3 regions of the Vibrio pelagius genome follow, and region 1 is predicted to be linked to each of the others. Evidence: predicted binding sites of a transcription regulator. Region 1 holds the regulator's gene; each other region holds the start of a gene.
The links. The regulator CRP, encoded in region 1, controls carbon source genes, mostly activating them, when cyclic AMP is high. The targets are predictions, from matches to a motif close to TGTGANNNNNNTCACA.

Region 1 (3,286 bases):
TTGAGGTCAACATTCAAACACTGAACCTCAGTAACCTTTAAACATATCCATGAACATAAAAGAGAGATGTATTTATGATCATTCCATGGCAAGAGATCGCCCCTGAAACTTTAGAAAACCTCATCAAGGAGTTCGTGCTCAGAGAAGGCACCGACTACGGTGATGTTGAGATCTCACTGCAATCCAAAATCGACCAAGTAAAACAGCAATTGCAATCTGGGGAAGCGAGTATTGTTTTTTCTGAACTGCACGAAACCGTCGATATCCAACTCACAAAACGCTTCTAGGCTGCCATAAAAAAATAGCCGTGTTATAGTGGAAAACGATTGCTAACAAGTAAGTTATTCTAACGACAAGGGTTGTCATGTCCGCTAAACATCCAATTATTGCGGTTACGGGTTCTTCAGGAGCCGGTACCACCACTACCTCAGAAGCCTTCCGAAAAATGTTCAATATGATGGACGTGAAGGCTGCTTGGGTTGAAGGGGATAGTTTTCACCGCTTCACTCGACCAGAGATGGACGTCGAGATCCGCAAAGCGCGTGAGCAAGGGAAACACATCAGCTACTTCGGTCCGCAAGCCAACGATTTCGGCGCATTAGAAGAGTTTTTCCGCAAATACGGTAACGAAGGTACAGGACAAGTTAGACGCTACCTACACACCTTTGACGAAGCAGTACCTTACAATCAAATGCCAGGCACTTTTACTCCTTGGCAAGAGATCCCAGAAAACTCTGATGTGATGTTTTACGAAGGCCTACATGGTGGGGTTGTCGATGGTGATGTCAATGTATCGCAACACGTTGACCTGCTGATTGGCATGGTGCCCATCGTTAACCTAGAGTGGATTCAAAAATTCGTCCGAGATACACGTGATCGCGGGCACTCACGTGAAGCGGTGATGGATTCCATTGTTCGTTCAATGGACGACTATCTCAACTACATCACTCCACAGTTTTCGCGTACCCATATCAATTTTCAGCGAGTACCGACTGTTGATACTTCCAACCCACTTAACGCAAAAGGCATCCCTAGTCTTGACGAAAGTTTCGTTGTTATTCGTCTGCGTGGTATCAAAAACGTCGACTTCCCGTACCTGCTCGCTATGATTGATGGCTCATTTATGTCTCGTCACAATACACTCGTTGTGCCTGGCGGGAAAATGAGCTTTGCTATGGAGCTCATTGTAAGACCAATCTTACAACAGCTCATTGAAACGGGAAAAATCGGCTAACGGAATGGCGTTCTGGTTGATTACTTTTCATACCGTGATCATGTGCACAATTTTGCGTAAAAAATCGTAGCTAGGTCACGATTAAAATCAAGAAATAGTGACTGAAAAAGGATACTATTCTTAACCGAAACACAAGATAGCTTGCAGCACAGAACAAGTGCTCTTATCCTAAGAAGTCAAATTCAGGCTTAGCTAAAATATGGAAAGCGGCAAGCATACCCTGCAGAGGAAGTGAGATATTATGGTTCTAGGTAAACCTCAAACCGATCCAACATTAGAGTGGTTCCTTTCACACTGTCATATTCATAAGTACCCTTCAAAGAGTACTCTGATTCACGCTGGTGAAAAGGCAGAGACCCTGTACTACATCGTGAAAGGTTCTGTGGCAGTTCTTATCAAAGACGAAGAAGGTAAGGAGATGATTCTTTCTTACCTAAACCAAGGCGACTTTATCGGCGAGCTTGGCCTATTCGAAGAAGACCAAGAGCGTACTGCATGGGTTCGTGCAAAATCTCCTTGTGAAGTTGCGGAGATTTCTTTCAAGAAATTCCGTCAACTTATCCAAGTGAACCCAGACATCCTGATGCGTCTTTCTGCTCAAATGGCAAGCCGTCTACAAGTTACCAGCCAAAAAGTTGGTGACTTAGCGTTCCTTGACGTTACTGGCCGTATTGCACAAACGCTACTAAACCTAGCGAAACAACCTGATGCGATGACTCACCCAGATGGCATGCAAATCAAGATCACTCGTCAAGAGATCGGTCAGATTGTTGGCTGTTCGCGCGAGACAGTAGGTCGTATCTTGAAGATGCTAGAAGAGCAAAACCTAATTTCTGCTCACGGTAAAACTATCGTTGTTTACGGTACGCGTTAATCTCGATTAACCGATAAAAATTCAAAAGCCACCAAATGCGAATTTGGTGGCTTTTTCTTTATTGAGATACGAGATACGAGATACGAAAAGAACTCACAGAGTCCTATGTGGAAACTGTCCCGAAGCGAAACGTACCGCATCTCTATGGCTAACGTATCTTTCTTTAACCGTTAGTGCTCTCAAAGATTTTGTCAGCCGATGCTGCAACAAAACCGGTGTAGAGATCGCCATTCGCCATTGGGTAGCGCTTAGCAAACTCATAGAAGCCACCAGGCACCAATTCAGTCCCCTCAGAGAACTCTACCTTCACTTTATCTGCCATTGTTGATGACTGCTCTAACAGCACCTCTGGAGAGCCTTTCACTTGGCCGCCAACACTGTTGATTGTAAAGCCAGACTCACTCAGGTGATCATTCACGGCTTGCACCTCAGAGAACGCATTTAACTGGTTCACACTCACGGTAAAGTGGTTAGCACCATAACCATGCGCGGCTAACCAAGACGCGTATTCGCTCTCTGTCGCCAGTTGTTTGTAATCTTGGAAATCCAAGTCCCACAGACGACCGCCATATAGGAAATCCTGCCCCTCTAGCTTGCTTGCATCCACTTGCGCAACCAACTTAGCCACGATCGCTTGTAGCTCTGCAGAACACTCTTCCACTTTCAGCTCACTAATGAACACTTTGGGTTGGGTTGGATCTGGGTGTTCAAAGTGCTTAGCCACGAGTTTCTTGCTTTCAAACAGGTAGTCACCACACGCTTTGTAACCAAGTGCTAAGAAAGGTTTAGCCAGCGTCTCGATCCCCAAAGGCGCAACATTAAACGTACGCAACGCGATGTGATCATTGATAAGGTCTTCCTCTTCTTTCAACAGCTGATGTACCTTCTCAGCAGATGGGCAGAGGCGTTCGATGTAGTCATCCCAGAGGGATTTGAACAGTAGATCGGGTGTCATGGTGACTCCTTGTCGGGTTCTAGCAAGCTCAAGCTAGAGAGTTGGATTAGAAAGAGTGTGGCTGCGAGACAAAGTCAGCAGCCATCAGCTTGTGACATACTTATTTTATTGTTATATCTCGCTAGGTCAGACGCCCAGCGAGTAATCCAAAGGAGGTCAAACTTCCCTACCTCCAATTGTGATTTTTGTTGTAGGTGGCCGTTGTTGCTACAGCTCGATACCA
Region 2 (3,286 bases), 1.1 Mb from region 1:
GTGACGCAAATCGGCATTGGGACTCGAAGCGACTGGAAGAAATGGAATATCTTCGTCATAGATAAACGGACTGTCAGATTGGCTAAACACCTGATTTACCGCGCTCACCATGTCTGCACTTGAACGCCAGTTAGTACCAAGAGTGTAGTGGGCACTCACTTGGTTACGCGCTTTGATATAGGTAAAAATGTCTGCGCCACGGAAGCCGTAAATTGCCTGCTTCGGGTCACCAATCATAAACAAGCCACATTGTGGGCTATCCAGATAAATACGACTGAAGATGCTGTACTGCAGCGGATCGGTATCTTGGAATTCATCGATCATCGCGACTGGATAAAGAGTACGAATGCGTTCGACCAACAGTGACTGTTCATCGACATCAATCGACGCTGAGAGCTGGGTCAGTAGATCGTCAAATGAGAGCCACTGCTTCTGCTCTTTAGCCGCGGCAAGCATGGTTCGACAATGGGTAATTGCATGTGCCAGTAGCGGCGCTTTCATATCCGCAGGCTGTGCTAAGAAGGTATCAATCGCCTCAAAAACCTCATGACAAGGAGCCGTGCCTTTCGGTGTTTTCTCGTTGAGCGTTGATTGAGAAAACTTTTCGAGTTTATCTGGGTACTGATAATCATGTGTCTCACTTTGCGCCCAAGTCGTTACCGCCTCTAACCAAGTCGGCAGTGACTTTTTGGTGTAGCTGCGTTTGTTAACATCTGAGCCCGAGATAATGGGCAGAAAGTCCTCTTGCGATGCCAGCCATTGTGTTTTGAGTGCTCTGATTTTATCAAGGTTGCTGTTGTGAAGAGATTGCAGATCACCAGACATCGCCTCTACTGTTAGCTTTAACGGCGCGCCTGTTAGGTAGCGGTTTACATCCGCTAACAGAGCAGAAGGTGAACCCCAGATATTACGTACTTCTCCAGCCAACTGCAGCGGTAATGGGTAGAACTGTTTACGCCAGTAATCCGCCACCACTTGCGCTTTTAGATGACTTTCGTCGGTCACAAATTCATTGTCAAAGCGACTACCCGACTCAAACGCATTTTGCGTTAGCATGCGTTGGCAGAAACCGTGAATGGTGTATACCGCCGCTTCATTCATCTGTCTTTCAGCATTCAGCAAGATTTTGGCAGCCCCAGTATGGTCGTCAATGCCTTCAAGTAGAGGGGCTATGACAGGATCGCTACTCTGACCACGTGCAAAAGCAATGCGCGCATCGTGGATACGTGCACGAATACGGTCTCTAAGTTCTGCTGTTGCCGCTTCGGTAAAGGTCACCACCAAAATCTGATCGACCGTTAGCGGTTGCTGGTGTCGACTCGGCTCTTCACCATTAACACCAATCTCAGAAGTGCCGTGACCAAGCAAAAGTCGCAGATACAAGCCGGCTATCGTGAAGGTTTTACCCGTACCTGCAGAAGCTTCAATCAATCGCGCCCCATGCAGAGGAAACGTCATGGTATTAAGCGCTTGTGGCGTGATAACGAGATCACGTTTTGTGGTAGTCATACCGAGCTGCCTTCTTCTTAATTATTCTGTTACAAATGTGACCTAGTATCAAAAACGTCATACAAATTTGGTCTAGTACCAATATCTTATTAGGGAGTGCGATCTCTCTCACGGATCAATTTGGTGCACGTCGTTACTATGCGCCCACGAGTTCAGGCAGACGATTACTTTTTCGCCGCTAAAGAACCAAAAGAATAATGGTCCCTCTGACCTGTGGCCGTACAGCGAACGCCCTACACTAATAATGATTTACTGGCGGCCACTTTAATTCCTGTGCTTTTCACTCCCTGACTTCTCAGCACTTCTCTTATCCGGTCTATACTCATTCTAAAATTGCAATAAGCTTCCCATATACATCGGCCTAATTGGCATGAGTTGAGCGATCTTGACGATCGCCCTAGGTTACTCCTGATCATTGGGATCAATCGCTGCAAGACGAGCTGCTTGCATCACTAGAGTAGAGTACAACCTTGCTTCCGCCGCCAATGTGTCATCCCACTTTGGCCAAATACGTGAGATGTAGCTGTCGCGTCCTTCACCCGTAAACGCGTAACTATCATTAAAGGTATCCGCCATCTTCTTCAGAGACTTCTCTTCATCATCAACCCATTTGCCTCGACTAAATCCTGCTTCAACCCCTGCCAGTGCCGTTTTAGGAAAGTATGGAAGCGGCTGGGTCATACCTTGATAGAACAGACGAACGAGCTCACCCAAAGTCTGCTTTGCAGTTTGAACATCACTCAGAGGGCTAAGCGTAAGATGCACCACGCCCTCTTTTTTGTCGTAGCCGATAATATGCGTTGTTTGCGGGTTGCCCATCACATTGCAACACAAGTGATCGATCCAAGCGGCCAGATAGTCTTGCGCGCGAATTTTACCACTGCGATAACGCACTAGGCCCGATTGATAGTTGTGCGTTAACCAACCTATCAACTTGACCGGTTTTCCTTCGCCGAGGCTGTCTATCGTAATATTGACCTCTAAATCTTCTTTAGGCGCACCAGTCACGAACTGGATCTCTTTGGCTAGCTCCTCGGCTTGCACACGATTGGTCTCAAACTCAATGTCACCAAATGCCCCAACCGGCAAACGACCTTGAGCTTTCTGTTTAGCGACAAAGTGACGAATGGCTTCATCGGGTGATTGAGGGTTATCAATCAATACTTGTAATAGCGCGTCTTTAAGTTGATAGCTCTCTAGACCATTCAACACAAACGGTTCGTCGTCTTCCATCACTGGTAACGGCGGCTCAAACACCACCTTTAAACGGCGATTAAAGAAGTATTGAACAGGTAAACGCCAAAAACGCTGTAACTCGACCAGATCAAGCTCAAGTGGGTAAGTTGCTCCGGCAAGATAATCTTCTAACGCTCGGTTAAATTCACCACTGCGCTCGCCTGCTCGATTTGCCGCAGGCAGCCACTCTCTAGCGTAGCTAAGCTGTGAATTGTCTTGGTCCGGCATGAAAGCACTCGGACTGAATGGCGTCATGGTGTGCTCAAACATCTGCGCTTGACTCAGCTTACGCCCAGATTCGTCGCTTCCCAGAGCTTCGTCGCCCTGCAAACAGTAGTTCTGCTCGCAGTATTCGATCAGCTCAGACACCAGCACTGACGGGACGCGCTCAGTGTTATCTTGAATAGAGCGACCAACATAACTGATGTACAGACTCTCTTGCGCCGATAACATCGCCTCTAAGAACAGATAACGATCATCATCACGGCGAGAACGGTCACCCGGACGAGTACGGCCATTCATTAAATCAAAGCCTTCTGGT
Region 3 (3,286 bases), 900 kb from region 1:
AAACGACTTGAGTAGCTCTCCACGACTTGTCTCAGTGCCCAATCGGCTTTATCCCCTTTTTGAACCTGTGCCTTGAGATCATTGCGCAACATCGGATCATTCAAAAGGTGGGTAAACAGGTCGAAGATCGCCAGAGCGTCTTTGTTGATATCACTGTCTAAACGCTTACGCATGCGCTTAAAGTCATTCAGTGCATTTTCAACTGCAACCGCGAGCAGTTCATGTTCACGTTCGATATCAAGCGTTGAAGCAGGATACACATCGGTTAACTCTGGCTGGGTGTTATCCCACCACAGCTCACCAATCGCCACTCCCGATGAGGCAGCGATCCCTTTAGTCGAAGGTTGATCTTGATGTTCCAGCAACCACATACCTTGCGTTTGCGCATGCGCGACAATCACCGCTAATTGTGCAGACAAAGTAACGAGAAACGACTCCTCCATCTCACTGAATAGGCGTGGCGATTTTTGCTGGATGACCAGAACCCCAAGCACTTGCTTACGGTAGATAATTGGTGTTCCAAGAAAAGAGTGATAAACGTCTTCCCCAAGTTCTGGGAAAAACTTATAGGCAGGGTGCGCAGAAGCTTGCGCGAGGTTGATAGGTTCAGCACTGCGTTTAACCAAGCCGACTAAACCTTCGTCAAACCCAATATGGATACTGTTCCCTTCAAAAATGAGGCCTTGAGTTGCCATTAACTCAAGGCGCTGCATATCATTGTTGGCTAAATACACAGTGCAACATTCAGTCTGCATTGCGCTGCACGTCTCTTTTACTAAAATATCTAATGCGGTTGAGACGTCTTCAACCCTAGATACGTGTTCAACTATTTCCCTTAGTTGACTGAGCATGCTTAACCTCTACGCTGTTTGCGTTTTCCTTTTGTTTTCCGCTCTTTAAATGGCATAGCTAAAGAAGCGAACTCTTTCATTGCACGGCGGTATACGTCTCGCTTGAAAGAAACAACTTGTCGAACAGGGTACCAGTAACTTACCCAACGCCAACCATCAAATTCAGGTGTACTTCCACGTTGCATGTTAATACGCGACTCATCGCAATCTAAACGCAGAAGAAACCACTTCTGTTTTTGTCCAATACAGACAGGTTTTGAATCCCATCGAACCAGTCGTTTGGGTAGCTTATAGCGTAACCAATGACGACTTGTTGCGACGATCTTTACATCCTTTTTGGTAAGGCCAACCTCTTCATATAACTCACGGTACATTGCCTGCTCCGGAGTTTCACCTTCATCGATTCCCCCTTGAGGGAATTGCCATGAATGTTGCCCGTATCGTTTAGCCCAGAAGACCTGACCATGGTTGTTACAGATTACAATACCAACGTTTAATCGGTAACCATCGCCATCTATCACTGGCCAACCTCTATTTAAATTTTTAATTACACTGATTTTTCCACATATCCCCAAGCGGAGCAAACTTCGTGACGTGATTAGGGCTATATTTATGAATAATTTCTTAAAACTGGATAACTTTTACTCACAAAATAGTTACCCACACAATAGTGAGACATAGACCACATTTATTCACCTTTTCTGTGAATAACTATGTGAAGAATTCACCGCAAACGTTTTTTTTAATCCATACTTTCATCAACAGCCTAAACCAACAACAATTAGACATAAAACATAATATATAAAAATCAAATACTTAAATTAAATTAATCGCTAAACTAGAATTACATTTTTCAAATGATCTTTTGAAAACTCAACATGGTCAAAGATCAACCACCCTTAGCTTTATCCACACTCATCATTCAAAGATTCAGTTTACACGCTATTTGGCAAGCATTTTATCCTCTCGAAACCCCTGTTTATTTATCCACTGGTTTGTTTTTGTAAGATTTTAGACTCCTAGCCTGTGGATAACCGTAGGATTGATCCGTAAATCGCCACTATGATCATTTATTAACCACACTGCATTTTCATTCGAATCTGATAAAATCGGCGTTTTACCAACTCGATGTGTTATGAAACCTGAACCACAAACTGAAGCGGAGCTGCTAGAGCGAGCCTACGCCATTGCCGGTATGACCTTTCAAGAACTGGCTGAGGAAGCTGAAATGACCATGCCTAAAGATCTGAAACGAGATAAAGGCTGGGTTGGGCAGCTGTTGGAGTGGCACCTTGGTGCGCCAGCTGGGAGTAAACCAGAGCAGGACTTCGCACATTTGGGCATTGAGCTTAAGAGCATTCCGATCAGTTACAGTGGCAAGCCATTAGAGACCACCTTTGTCTGTGTTGCTCCTTTAATGGGCGTGCAAGGGCTGACTTGGGAAACCAGTCATGTTCGCAACAAATTATCCAAAGTGTTATGGATCCCAGTTGAGGGAGAGCGCGAGATCCCGTTGGCAGATCGTCACGTAGGATCACCACTGTTGTGGACGCCAAGCAGAGAAGAAGAAGAGATACTTCAAAGAGACTGGGAAGAACTGATGGAGTTGATCGTGTTAGGTAACGTTGAGCAGATCACCGCTCGTCACGGCGAAGCTCTACATCTGAGACCTAAAGCAGCACACAGCCGAGTCTTAACTGAGGCGTACGGCGCGAGTGGAAAGCCAATCAAGACCAAACCGCGCGGCTTCTATTTAAGAACTCAGTTTACTCATCAGCTTCTGACAAAACACTACGCTTGATAACGAGCAATTGTAACAACGACGACTTAGTGTGGATTCAGAGCTAACTCTATATCGCAATAGCGTTGGCTTGGCTCACTACCAAACTCGTCATAAGTGTTGTGGAGGCGTAAATAGGCCTTATCGAAACCAAGCCTGAGGAGCTCCTCTTTGACCTGGTCCAGCGATCCAAAGTGTACTGGCTCTCCACCTTGCTTAACTGGCTCTAATTTATGCTTATATTCCACTGCTAATAGATACTCTGGGATATCAGAACACCCGATAACATAAACCTTGGGTGTTCGATAAGAGTCTTTATGATCGCCATGCAACCACATATCTAGTTGATGCTTTTGCATACCTCACCTCCATCAATATCTTTAGCTTAGTAGAACTGACTTTGTTTGCTAAACAACCTCATAAAAAATATGAAAAGAGGAGCGTATTACCCCTCTTTTCAACGGTACTGATTCAGAGATCCCCCTCCGACACCATAACCAGCACCTATTTCTTTATCCTAGGGAGTGACAGGTGCAATCACTCCCTAGTATTACGTCGGTATTCGCGCACTTAAGACACGACGAAGATGGCGAACTCGGCGCTCGATAGTGACGGTTTCAGGCTCTGATAATCCGATTGGTCGTCCATCGACTTC

Region 2: a site for CRP is predicted at 1,607-1,622, ahead of recB (exodeoxyribonuclease V subunit beta). Genes of this name have one in related genera too.
Region 3: a site for CRP is predicted at 1,523-1,538, ahead of rppH (RNA pyrophosphohydrolase). Genes of this name have one in related genera too.

Annotation. Positions count from the first base shown of each region.
Region 1 covers NZ_AP025503.1:2,872,605-2,875,890, forward strand. The annotation lists gene vsple_RS12800 (YheU family protein) at 75-287, shown strand; gene vsple_RS12805 (phosphoribulokinase) at 365-1,234, shown strand; gene crp (cAMP-activated global transcriptional regulator CRP) at 1,476-2,108, shown strand; gene vsple_RS12815 (DUF1338 domain-containing protein) at 2,272-3,063, opposite strand; gene astD (succinylglutamate-semialdehyde dehydrogenase) at 3,271-3,286, opposite strand, start outside.
Region 2 covers NZ_AP025503.1:765,913-769,198, reverse strand. The annotation lists gene recB (exodeoxyribonuclease V subunit beta) at 1-1,509, opposite strand, end outside; gene recC (exodeoxyribonuclease V subunit gamma) at 1,912-3,286, opposite strand, start outside.
Region 3 covers NZ_AP025503.1:583,515-586,800, reverse strand. The annotation lists gene ptsP (phosphoenolpyruvate--protein phosphotransferase) at 1-851, opposite strand, end outside; gene rppH (RNA pyrophosphohydrolase) at 854-1,372, opposite strand; gene mutH (DNA mismatch repair endonuclease MutH) at 1,987-2,652, shown strand; gene vsple_RS02575 (DUF6482 family protein) at 2,679-2,990, opposite strand; gene vsple_RS02570 (DUF1127 domain-containing protein) at 3,182-3,286, opposite strand, start outside.